One region of the uncultured Rummeliibacillus sp. genome, then DNA from elsewhere that is predicted to be linked to it. Evidence: riboswitches for the same ligand, from Rfam matches in the RefSeq annotation. Region 1 holds a riboswitch; each other region holds the start of a gene.

Region 1 (3,283 bases):
GGTGCACAGGAGCAAGTTACACACCAGAAGGTACATCATTTGTCGCTAATATGCCAACTGAAGAAGTATATACAATGCCATCGAAATACGGCGTCAATGGCTATGTGTCAAATACAAAACCACTTGCATTCCAAGGGAATATTATCGATCAGTTTAAAATTACCTTTGAAAACGGCAAGATTGTAAAAACTGAAGCAAAAGTTGGTGCTGAACTTCTTCAAGAACTAACAAAAGCTGATGAAGGATCACAATATCTTGGTGAAGTAGCACTTGTACCACATGAATCACCAATTTCAGCATCGAACATTCTATATTACAATACATTATTTGATGAAAACGCATCAAACCACTTAGCGATAGGTGAAGCTTATCCAACATGTTATGAGGGTGGAAGTGCACTTTCAAAAGAACAACTTGAAGAAAAAGGTATCAATACTTCTATTACGCATGAGGACTTCATGGTAGGTAGTGGAGAGATGGATATTGATGGTGTTCTACCTGATGGAACTGTAGAGCCTATCTTTAGAAAAGGAAGTTGGGCATTCTAAACTGCATTGCTGAACAAGATAAAAACCCTTCAACGAAAGCCTATAAGTACGTATGGCTTATTTATTGAAGGGTTTTTTATCTCTAGTAATACATTGTGGAATGATCATTATTTTTTAAAAGGGTTTTTCTTCTTTCTAGCGTCAATGGCTTTTATGATGATTGGATAAACGATTGGTGCGATTTTTATAGCAGCTTTTACAACTTTTCTTACTTGCATAATAAGCACTCCATTCTTTGGATCTTCTGTATTTCGACATGATAAATCCTCATATAGATAATATCTAAGCTTTAAGAACTTTTATACCTTGAACAATATTCCATATAAACACTGCAAGGGATAAAATGACTTCAAAGACAATAAATATTAGCCATGCAATCATGATAAATGTATCACCACTTGATGAGTATGACAAACCATTTGAATTTAAACCAATTGACTCATAACTAGTCGATTCAAAACCAAAGTTTATGATAACAGCTATGAAGATAATAACGCCGATAATAGTAGGTATGATTAACAATAGGTGAGAGAAGAAAGCACGTTTTGCATGTCTTTTAACTTCAGGTTCAGTTGCTACAAAGAACACGATTAATGGTAAAATAAATCCTGCAAAAAAGACACTAAAATAACAAAGCGATGATAATACACGATTATTATTCACATTCATCACCTCCATTCAAACATTCATATATATCCTACGTATAAAAGCGGATAAAAGATTCATATGTTTTACAATAGACAAAGAATTATTCTCTATTGAATTTCCAACTTAAGTTAAGTACAATAAATATGTTCAAAAAAATTTAATGATGTATCGACCACAAGGGGAGCCGTAAAGGACGGCTGAGAGTGAACCCGAAGTTCTAACCCTTTGAACCTGTAAGTTAATGCTTGCGTAGGAATGTGGATAGAAAACCGACTTATTCGATGTCAGGACTATCCTGACGTCGTTTTTTTTATGGTGAATATCTAATTCTGGCAATACCAGAATAAGCTTTAGACTTATGTGATCTGCATCTGAACTAAGGAGGATGAAAATTGAACAATAAGAAATTATTAATGATGATTGAAATTGCGATTTTTGCAGCAATTGGTTTAGTTTTAGATCAGCTTTCATTTAGATTGTGGGCTCAGGGAGGCTCTATTAGTCTTGTGATGGTACCAATTGTGTTGATGGCTTTTCGTTGGGGAACAGTACCAGGGCTTGTAACGGGTTTCCTAATAGGAACATTACAAGTAATAATGGGAGGTTATATTTTAACCCCATTACAAGGCTTTATCGATTATTTCTTTGCGTTTACAGTTGTAGGTTTAGCCGGAATCGTCCGACGTCAATTACTTAAGGCTAGTAAGGAAGGAAAGAAAAAGCAAGTGGTGGCGTATATTACACTTGGCACTTTTATAGGTGGGTTATTACGCTATATTGCACACACGGTGGCAGGAATTGTATTCTTTGCTGAATATGCAGGAAAACAAAACGTGTATTTATACTCAATTATTTATAATGGGTCGTATATGATACCTGCCATTATATTAACAATCATTGTAGCATCTCTTCTCTTTACTACAGCACCAAAATTATTAGAGCATAAGAGATAAAAAGAATAGACGCTTAATAAAAAGCAATTGGCCTAGTTTTCTATATTAATAGGAACTAGGTTATTTTATTTGATAAATTTTTTTCATTTTTATGATGTTAAGGAGATTTGTATGTATAAGTAAACTTTTACTGTATCTATAATATGATAGCTATAAGTTTAGAACGTCAGGGTGTTTTCTAAAACCGCATTTCTTAAATTGTGGTATAGTTAAATGTAGATAAAATGAGAAGGGATCGTTACAAATGATTGCAAAAACGAAAGAAGAAATAGATGCTTTGATGAAAGCAGGCCGTGCGATGGCTGAAATTCGTGAAGCGATGAAAGCTGCAACAAAACCAGGTGTTACAACAAAAGAATTAGACGATTTAGCTGGTAAATTATTCGAAGAAAAAGGTGCTGTTTCAGGACCAAAAGCAGAATATGATTTCCCAGGTTACACTTGTATTAGTGTTAACGAACAAGTAGCACATGGTATTCCAAACCATCATAAACTTAAAGCCGGTGACTTGATTAATATTGATGTGTCAGGCCATGTTAACGGTTATTATGCAGATACAGGTATTTCATTTATCGTTGGAGATGTTGAAAAACCAGAAGTTCAAAAAATTTGTGATGTAGCACAAAGTGCATTTGATCGTGCTATGAAAAAGGTTAAAGCTGGTTCTCGTTTAAGCCAAATTGGTAAAGCAGTAGAACGAGAAGCTCATGATAATGGGTTATCAGTTATTATGAATTTAACTGGACATGGTGTTGGACACTCTCTACATGAAGAACCACAATATGTGTTAAATTACTTTGATGCTTGGGATCGTACAATTCTTAAAGAAGGAATGGTATTAGCAGTAGAACCATTTATCTCACAAAAAGCTGAGCATATTGTAGAAGCTGGTGATGGCTGGACTTTTATTACACCAGATAAATCTTTAGTCGCTCAACTTGAACATACAATCATTGTTACAAAAGGCGAACCAATTATTACAACAAAAATTGACTAGAAAAAGTTAAAATAAAAAGCAGCTTAAAAGTTTGAAACCATTAAGCCACTTATTCAAGCTCTCTGAATTTATTCAGAGGGCTTTTGTTTTTTGATAAAAATAATTCCTACAACAAGTACACCACTCAAGAAAAGAGC
Region 2 (3,283 bases), on a different contig from region 1:
ATGGTTATACGTCTCATCTAACAGTTGGTGCAGCCCCGCAGATTGCTAACTCAACATTACCAAAGATTATCGAGCATTTTAATGCCAATAAACCACATATTCAGATTTCGCTTGAACTATTAAATTCCAATCAGATAGGAGAAGCTGTTTACCGTGGTGTAGTAGATGTCGGTCTATCTAAAATAATACCTATACGAGAATTGCAGATTGAAATGATTGCAGATGAAGCTATTCAATTAGTGAGTTCACCCTCTAAAAGTGAAGTAGAGGCAACTGAATTATTGAAAAATGAGACCATTTTAACCCATGAATATGCACCATACTGGGAAGACATTCAGCATGTGCTTACAGGTAAATTTCCTTCACATAAAAGTATGCAAGTTAATCAAACTGAAGTTATAAAAAATTTTGTTAAGCAGGGACTGGGAATTGCATTTTTACCACAAAGTGTTGTGCAAAAAGAAGGAGAAGAAGGCATACTAAGGATTCAATCCTTAAACTTATTTCAGCAGATTACTTCGCAAACTTATTTTATTTCTAAATACATATCTAGTGATATTCAAGCTTTTTTAGAAAGTAGCAAAGCTATTTATAGTGCATTAACAGATTCTATAAACTGTTGAAGTTCAATATAAAAGGCATTCCACATTAATTGAAATGCCTTTCCTTTGTCTATTTAACTGCAACAAACCGGAGCCTCCAATAATCAGCAATCCAAGTATGTTCTTTATATAACTGAGGCTTTAAAATTTCTTCGCATAATTGAATAACATTCTGTTTTTGAGTATTAGATAAATGTTGAAAAATATTATTACTAAACATTTGCAACCAATTTCTGATCCCTTCATCTCCAATAAGCTGGGTTGGGCGTTCGTATAATGTCATCATCTTCACTTGGAAGCCTGCCCGTTCTAATAATTTACTATATTCCTCAGCTGTAGGAAAGTACCAAGGAAAGTAATCTTCAATATACGCATAACCCAATTCAGTCATACTTTGTTTAATCGCATTTACAATTGAAGAGATATTTCCTTTCCCACCCATTTCAGCAACAAAACGGCCATTTGACTTTAAAGCATCATAAACATTTTGTACAACGATTTCAGGTTGTTTGATCCAATGTAATACGGCATTAGAGAATACCGCATCAAATTGATGATGTACGTTAATTTGCGTAGCATCATTTACAGAAAATTGTAATTGTGGATATTTTGTTTGTGCTTGATGAATCATTGTTTCTGATGCATCGATGCCATGTACTAAGGCTCCTTGATTTGCAATTTTGTTAGCTAAATCTCCTGTACCACAGCCTAAATCTAAGATATTTTCACCTCTCTGTGGTGCTAGCAATTCGACTAAACCTCCGCCAAATTTTGAAATAAAATTGTGCTTTTGATCATATAAAACTGCATTCCATTCACTCATTTGACCATCTCCTTTTAATGAGCTTAACAGAGAATTTGAAAGTAGAGATATGATTGATAAAGGAAGTATTGATTCCAAAATGGAATAGTAAGAGTAGGTAAATTTATCCTTGAGTAGCTAATTCATAAATGCTACGATAAAAGTAACTTAAATATTTGCAGGGGGACACTTTTGTGTTGAGAAGGTAAAACCTGACCCTTGGAACCTGGCAGTTAACACTGACGTAGGGAGCAAAGTACATTCAAAGAAATTTTGTACAGTAGCTCTCCATAATTTGGAGAGTTTTTTTGTACCCAAAACAAATATTTATGTGCGGGGGGACACTTTTGTGTTGAGAAGGTAAAACCTGACCCTTGGAACCTGACAGTTAATACTGACGTAGGGAGCAACGTAACACTTTAAGTCTCTATGTCCATTCATGGAGACTTTTTTGCGTCTACGTCCAACTACTAAGGAGGACTTAGAATGACATTTTGTGAAGAAGTGAGAAAAGAAACAAATTTGTATTGGGAAGGAAGTTTTGAGCATCCGTTTGTAAAAGGATTGGTTAATGGGACGCTGCCAATTGGAAAATTCAAATTTTATATGATGCAGGATGCTTATTATTTAAAAAATTACACAAAAGTACTGGCTATTGCCGCATCAAAAGCAACGGCGAATGAAGATATTAACTATTTCCTAGAAACAGCCAGTTTTATCAATGCAGCTGAGCTTGAATTACATCGAACAGTTTTTCAAGAGCTCGGGTGTACAGAAAAAGAATTAGAAGAATTTGAACCTGCTCCAGCTGCATATAATTATGTAAGTCATATGTATAATGCAGCCCATAATGGTGATGTTGCAGAAGCATTCGCAGCAATGTTGCCGTGTCCTTGGCTGTATCAAGAAATCGGAGAAAAGTATAAAAATGCGAAACCCGGTGTCAAATTGTATGAAGAATGGATTGCTATGTACAGTTCCCCAGATTATAAAGAAAAAATTGAATTGCAAAAGTCGATGATGAATCGCTTTGCAGAAGAGCAACCTGAAAAAGTAGCACGATTAAAATCGCATTTTAAAAAAAGCTGTTATTATGAATGGAAGTTCTGGGAGATGCCTTGGACATTTGAAGATTGGAAAGGTGAAGTGACTAGCTATGAGTTTATCTAAAATTCGAATGACTAATCCTCTTATTCACTGCATGACGAATTATGTAGTAGCAAATTTTACTGCTAATGGGTTGCTAGCAATTGGTGCTTCACCGGTTATGGCAGATGAATCGTCAGAGGTAGAAGAAATGGTATCCAATGCATCTGCGTTATTGCTTAATATTGGAACGATTAACAATCGTACTAGGAAAGCAATGATACTTGCAGGGCGTAAGGCAAATAGTAGACAGATACCTGTTGTACTTGATCCTGTTGGTGTTGGTGCCACGGCATATCGAAAACAAACCGTTCAAGATTTATTGGTAGCAGTGCAAGTCGATTTAATCCGCTGTAATGCTGGGGAATTAGCAACAATTGCAGGTGTAGAGTGGCATGCGAAAGGTGTAGACAGTGGTGAAGGGGAAATTGATATTGAACAAGTGGCAAAACAAGTAGCGAGTCGATATCACTGTTTAGTTATTATAACAGGACCTTCAGATATATTAACAGATGGTGAAGAAGTGAGAAGTGTTACAGGTGGTCATCTATTGATGACACAAGTGACAGGAACAGGATGCTTACTTAGTTCCATTTGTGCGGCTGCTTTAGCAGTAGAGGGAGATAAGATGACAATTCTTCATGATGTGTTAAAAGATTATAAGGTAGTTGCAGAACGTGCTGCATCTGCGAATTTACTAGGATCTTTTCAAATAGAAGTGATTAATGGATTA
Region 3 (3,283 bases), on a different contig from region 1:
AAGAATAGCCTACATTTTTCCCCTCTAAATCTTTAGGTGAATCAATACCAGAAGATTTTTTCATCATTAAACGGTCGAGTGGATGTCTAACGAGTGATGCAATAGAGACAATCGGGATTCCTTCAGATTTTGATAAAATTGCTTGATTTTGATAGCTGATTGCCAAATCTACTTTTCCCGTAGCTGCAAGTTTCAGAGGATCATTTGTATCTGCAGGCATTTCAATTTTTACATTTAAACCTTCATCTTTGAAATAACCTTTCTCTTTTGCTACATAAATGGCAGAATGGACTGCATTTGGATACCAATCTAGCATGATACTAATATTATCTAGTTTTTTGCCATTTTCTGTGGAAGCTTGATTATTTCCATTACAACCTGTTAAAAATACGATTAAGAAAAGTACAATTGCAATATTCATCCACTTCTTCATGTTTAACATCTCCTATTAATTTAGTTGGCTTTGCTCCATTTATTTGTAACTCTTTTTTCTATCCATGACGCTAATGCAAATAATAGAATACCTACAATGGTTAATACTGTGATAGCTGCAAAGACGCCTTCGGCATTTAAGTTTCCTGACATTCTTCTGCTATAATAGCCTAACCCTTCACTTGCACCGAGCCATTCTCCAATAGTGGCTCCAACAAGGGCAAAAACAATGGCCATTTTAAAGCCTGAGAAAAAGGAAGGCAGTGCCATTGGGATTTGTAACTTTTGAAAAATTTGAAATCGGTTTGCGCCCATCGAACGTAGCATTTCGATATATTCTTTATCACAGGACTTCAAACCGTCATAAGTTCCCACAACAATAGGGAAGAAACAGATTAAGAAAGTGACAGCCACCTTGCTCCAGATGGTATATCCAAACCACAGTACAAAGATTGGGGAAAGTGCAATAATAGGTATCATTTGTGAGATCACCACTGCTGGATAGACAATCTTTTCAATAGTTTTTGAGAAAAACATGATAACTGCAATAAGTATGCCCCCAATGACAGCGATAGAAAATCCAATAAAAAATTCTAACATTGTGGCACTTAAATGCTCGATTAAAAGTGGTTGCCAATTCGCAAAAATCATTGATACAACCCCAGTTGGTGCTGGTATGATAAAACTTGGAACAATTTTAGACCGTACAAGCCATTCAACAATAGCAAGTACAATGATTGAAAATCCGATAAATAAACTATAGGTTTGTAGAAAATTTTTGAGTGCTTTCATTTGCAATTTTCTTCTCCAATTCTTGACGTAGTGTTACGATTTCTTCAGAAAAAAGCATTTCCGATTTTCGTGGACGTGGCAAGGGTATTAAAATTTCTTCTATCCGTTGATCTGGATGTAATAACAAAATCCGATCACTAACAAAAATGGCTTCTTCTAAATCATGTGTGATAAAAACAATCGTTTTGTTTAAATCTTGCCAAATGGATAATAACCAAGATTGCATTTCCTTTTTTGTCAATGCATCAAGGGCTCCAAAGGGTTCGTCGAGTAAAAGCACATCTTTTCCTGTTAATAGGGCACGTAAAAAAGCTACACGTTGTCGCATACCTCCAGAAAGTTGTTTTGGTAGTGCGTGCTCGTATTCACTAAGGCCTACTCTTTGTAACCAAACCCTCGCTTCATCCTTCGATATATGTAAATCCTTTTGAATTTCAGACGCAATTAAAATATTATCGAGAATCGTACGCCAAGGAAGTAGTAAATCCTTTTGTGGCATATAGCCAACATCACCTAAAGAAATCTCTAGATCATCAATGCGGATTTCACCTTCGTCGGGTTGAAGAAGACCCGTCATTAATCTTAAAATGGTACTTTTCCCAGTCCCGCTTCTACCTACAATAGAGATGAATTCTCCCTTTTTTATCTCCATATTCAGTTTTGAAATTACTTGATTTTTTTGTTTGTCCTTGTTGCTATAGCTATAAGAAATATTTTTTAACTTAAGTGTCATTTTTTCTCCCTCCTAAAACAAAATAAAAACTGCTTCCTATAAAGAAAGCAGTTTCGGTAAAACATTAAATAACATGTCTCATAAACTACTTTCCTCCGCTAGTGCAAACTAGATCAGGTTCAAAGGGTACAATCTCAGCCAATTGGCGCCCCTAGTAGAATCAATAATATTTAATTGTTGTTTCGTACAAATAAAAAAACCACTCAATAGGAGAGTGGGTTAAATAACAAGAATCATTACTTATATAACTCACTTCCCTCCGCTAGCGTAAACTAGATCAGGTTCAAAGGGTTTAGAACACCGGTGTTCAGTCTCAGTCCGTCCTCGGACACCCCTAGTGCTATTCAGTTTCCTTATATAGCTTATCACGTACAAAAATTTATGCAAGACTTTTCATTATTAAGATAATCTGGATAAAAAATATAATTTGAGGACATTTTTGACAATTGTAAAGTTTGAAGCATATACTATATTCAAACGGATGTTTGACTGAGGTGGATGATTTGAGTAAAGATGCTCAGAAAACGAATTCAGATAGTTGTGAAGTATTTTGTTACAACGAAGAAAAAGTAACGAAGATAAAACAGCAAATAGAAGAAGTGAATGGTGTTGAATTGCTATTTAAGGCATTAGCCGATTCAACAAGGTTAAAAATTGCATATGCTTTAACTTTAGAAAAGGAATTATGTGTATGCGATGTAGCAAATATCATTGGTTCTTCAACTGCAACTGCTTCGCACCATTTACGATTATTAAGAAATATGGGATTAGCGAAATTTCGAAAACAAGGAAAGCTCGCCTTTTATTCATTAGCAGATGAACACGTACACCAACTAGTATCAATTGCAATGATTCATACAAATGAAGGAAAAGAATAAAGAGGGTGAATAACAAATGGACGAAGGAAAGGCAAAAGTAAAACGTGAACTCATATTAGAAGGATTAGATTGTGCCAACTGTGCTCAAAAAATTGAGAATGGTGTTAAAACAATAGATGGGATTTCAAATTGCTCAGTGAACTTTGTAACAAAGTCACTTTTAATGGAAACAGATGAAAAACAAGTAGAAGATGTTGTAGCTGAAGCAAAGAAGAAAGTCAAAACTCTAGAACCTGATATTACAATACTAGAAAAAAATAATCCGAGTATTATGAGAACTTTATATTTGAATGGATTGGATTGTGCCAATTGTGCAGCGAAGATTGAGACTGAAGTAGGAAAACTTGAAGGAGTCACTCATTCTTCTGTTGACTTTGTAACCAAAAAATTGCAAATTAAAGCTTCAAATCCAGATCAAATGGAAGACTTGGAGAAAAAAGCAACGGAA

What was found. Region 1 has a riboswitch for thiamine pyrophosphate ahead of thiT (energy-coupled thiamine transporter ThiT). Riboswitches for the same ligand answer to the same signal wherever they lie in the genome.
Region 2: it holds a riboswitch for thiamine pyrophosphate, as region 1 does, so the genes downstream of both, tenA (thiaminase II) here and thiT (energy-coupled thiamine transporter ThiT) in region 1, are expected to answer to the same signal.
Region 3: it holds a riboswitch for thiamine pyrophosphate, as region 1 does, so the genes downstream of both, Q0977_RS07455 (ABC transporter ATP-binding protein) here and thiT (energy-coupled thiamine transporter ThiT) in region 1, are expected to answer to the same signal.

Annotation. Positions count from the first base shown of each region.
Region 1 is NZ_CAKQBI010000009.1:35,408-38,690, reverse strand. Features, by position in the region: gene Q0977_RS07955 (aminopeptidase) at 1-548, shown strand, start outside; gene Q0977_RS07950 (DUF4870 domain-containing protein) at 831-1,217, opposite strand; TPP riboswitch at 1,364-1,469, shown strand; gene thiT (energy-coupled thiamine transporter ThiT) at 1,589-2,149, shown strand; gene map (type I methionyl aminopeptidase) at 2,394-3,146, shown strand; gene Q0977_RS07935 (tryptophan-rich sensory protein) at 3,215-3,283, opposite strand, start outside.
Region 2 is NZ_CAKQBI010000005.1:126,499-129,781, reverse strand. Features, by position in the region: gene Q0977_RS05215 (LysR family transcriptional regulator) at 1-623, shown strand, start outside; gene Q0977_RS05210 (trans-aconitate 2-methyltransferase) at 673-1,425, opposite strand; TPP riboswitch at 1,575-1,672, shown strand; TPP riboswitch at 1,730-1,827, shown strand; gene tenA (thiaminase II) at 1,891-2,574, shown strand; gene thiM (hydroxyethylthiazole kinase) at 2,561-3,283, shown strand, end outside.
Region 3 is NZ_CAKQBI010000008.1:93,316-96,598, reverse strand. Features, by position in the region: gene Q0977_RS07465 (ABC transporter substrate-binding protein) at 1-433, opposite strand, end outside; gene Q0977_RS07460 (ABC transporter permease) at 454-1,224, opposite strand; gene Q0977_RS07455 (ABC transporter ATP-binding protein) at 1,190-1,957, opposite strand; TPP riboswitch at 2,031-2,120, opposite strand; TPP riboswitch at 2,195-2,303, opposite strand; gene Q0977_RS07450 (metalloregulator ArsR/SmtB family transcription factor) at 2,461-2,835, shown strand; gene Q0977_RS07445 (heavy metal translocating P-type ATPase) at 2,852-3,283, shown strand, end outside.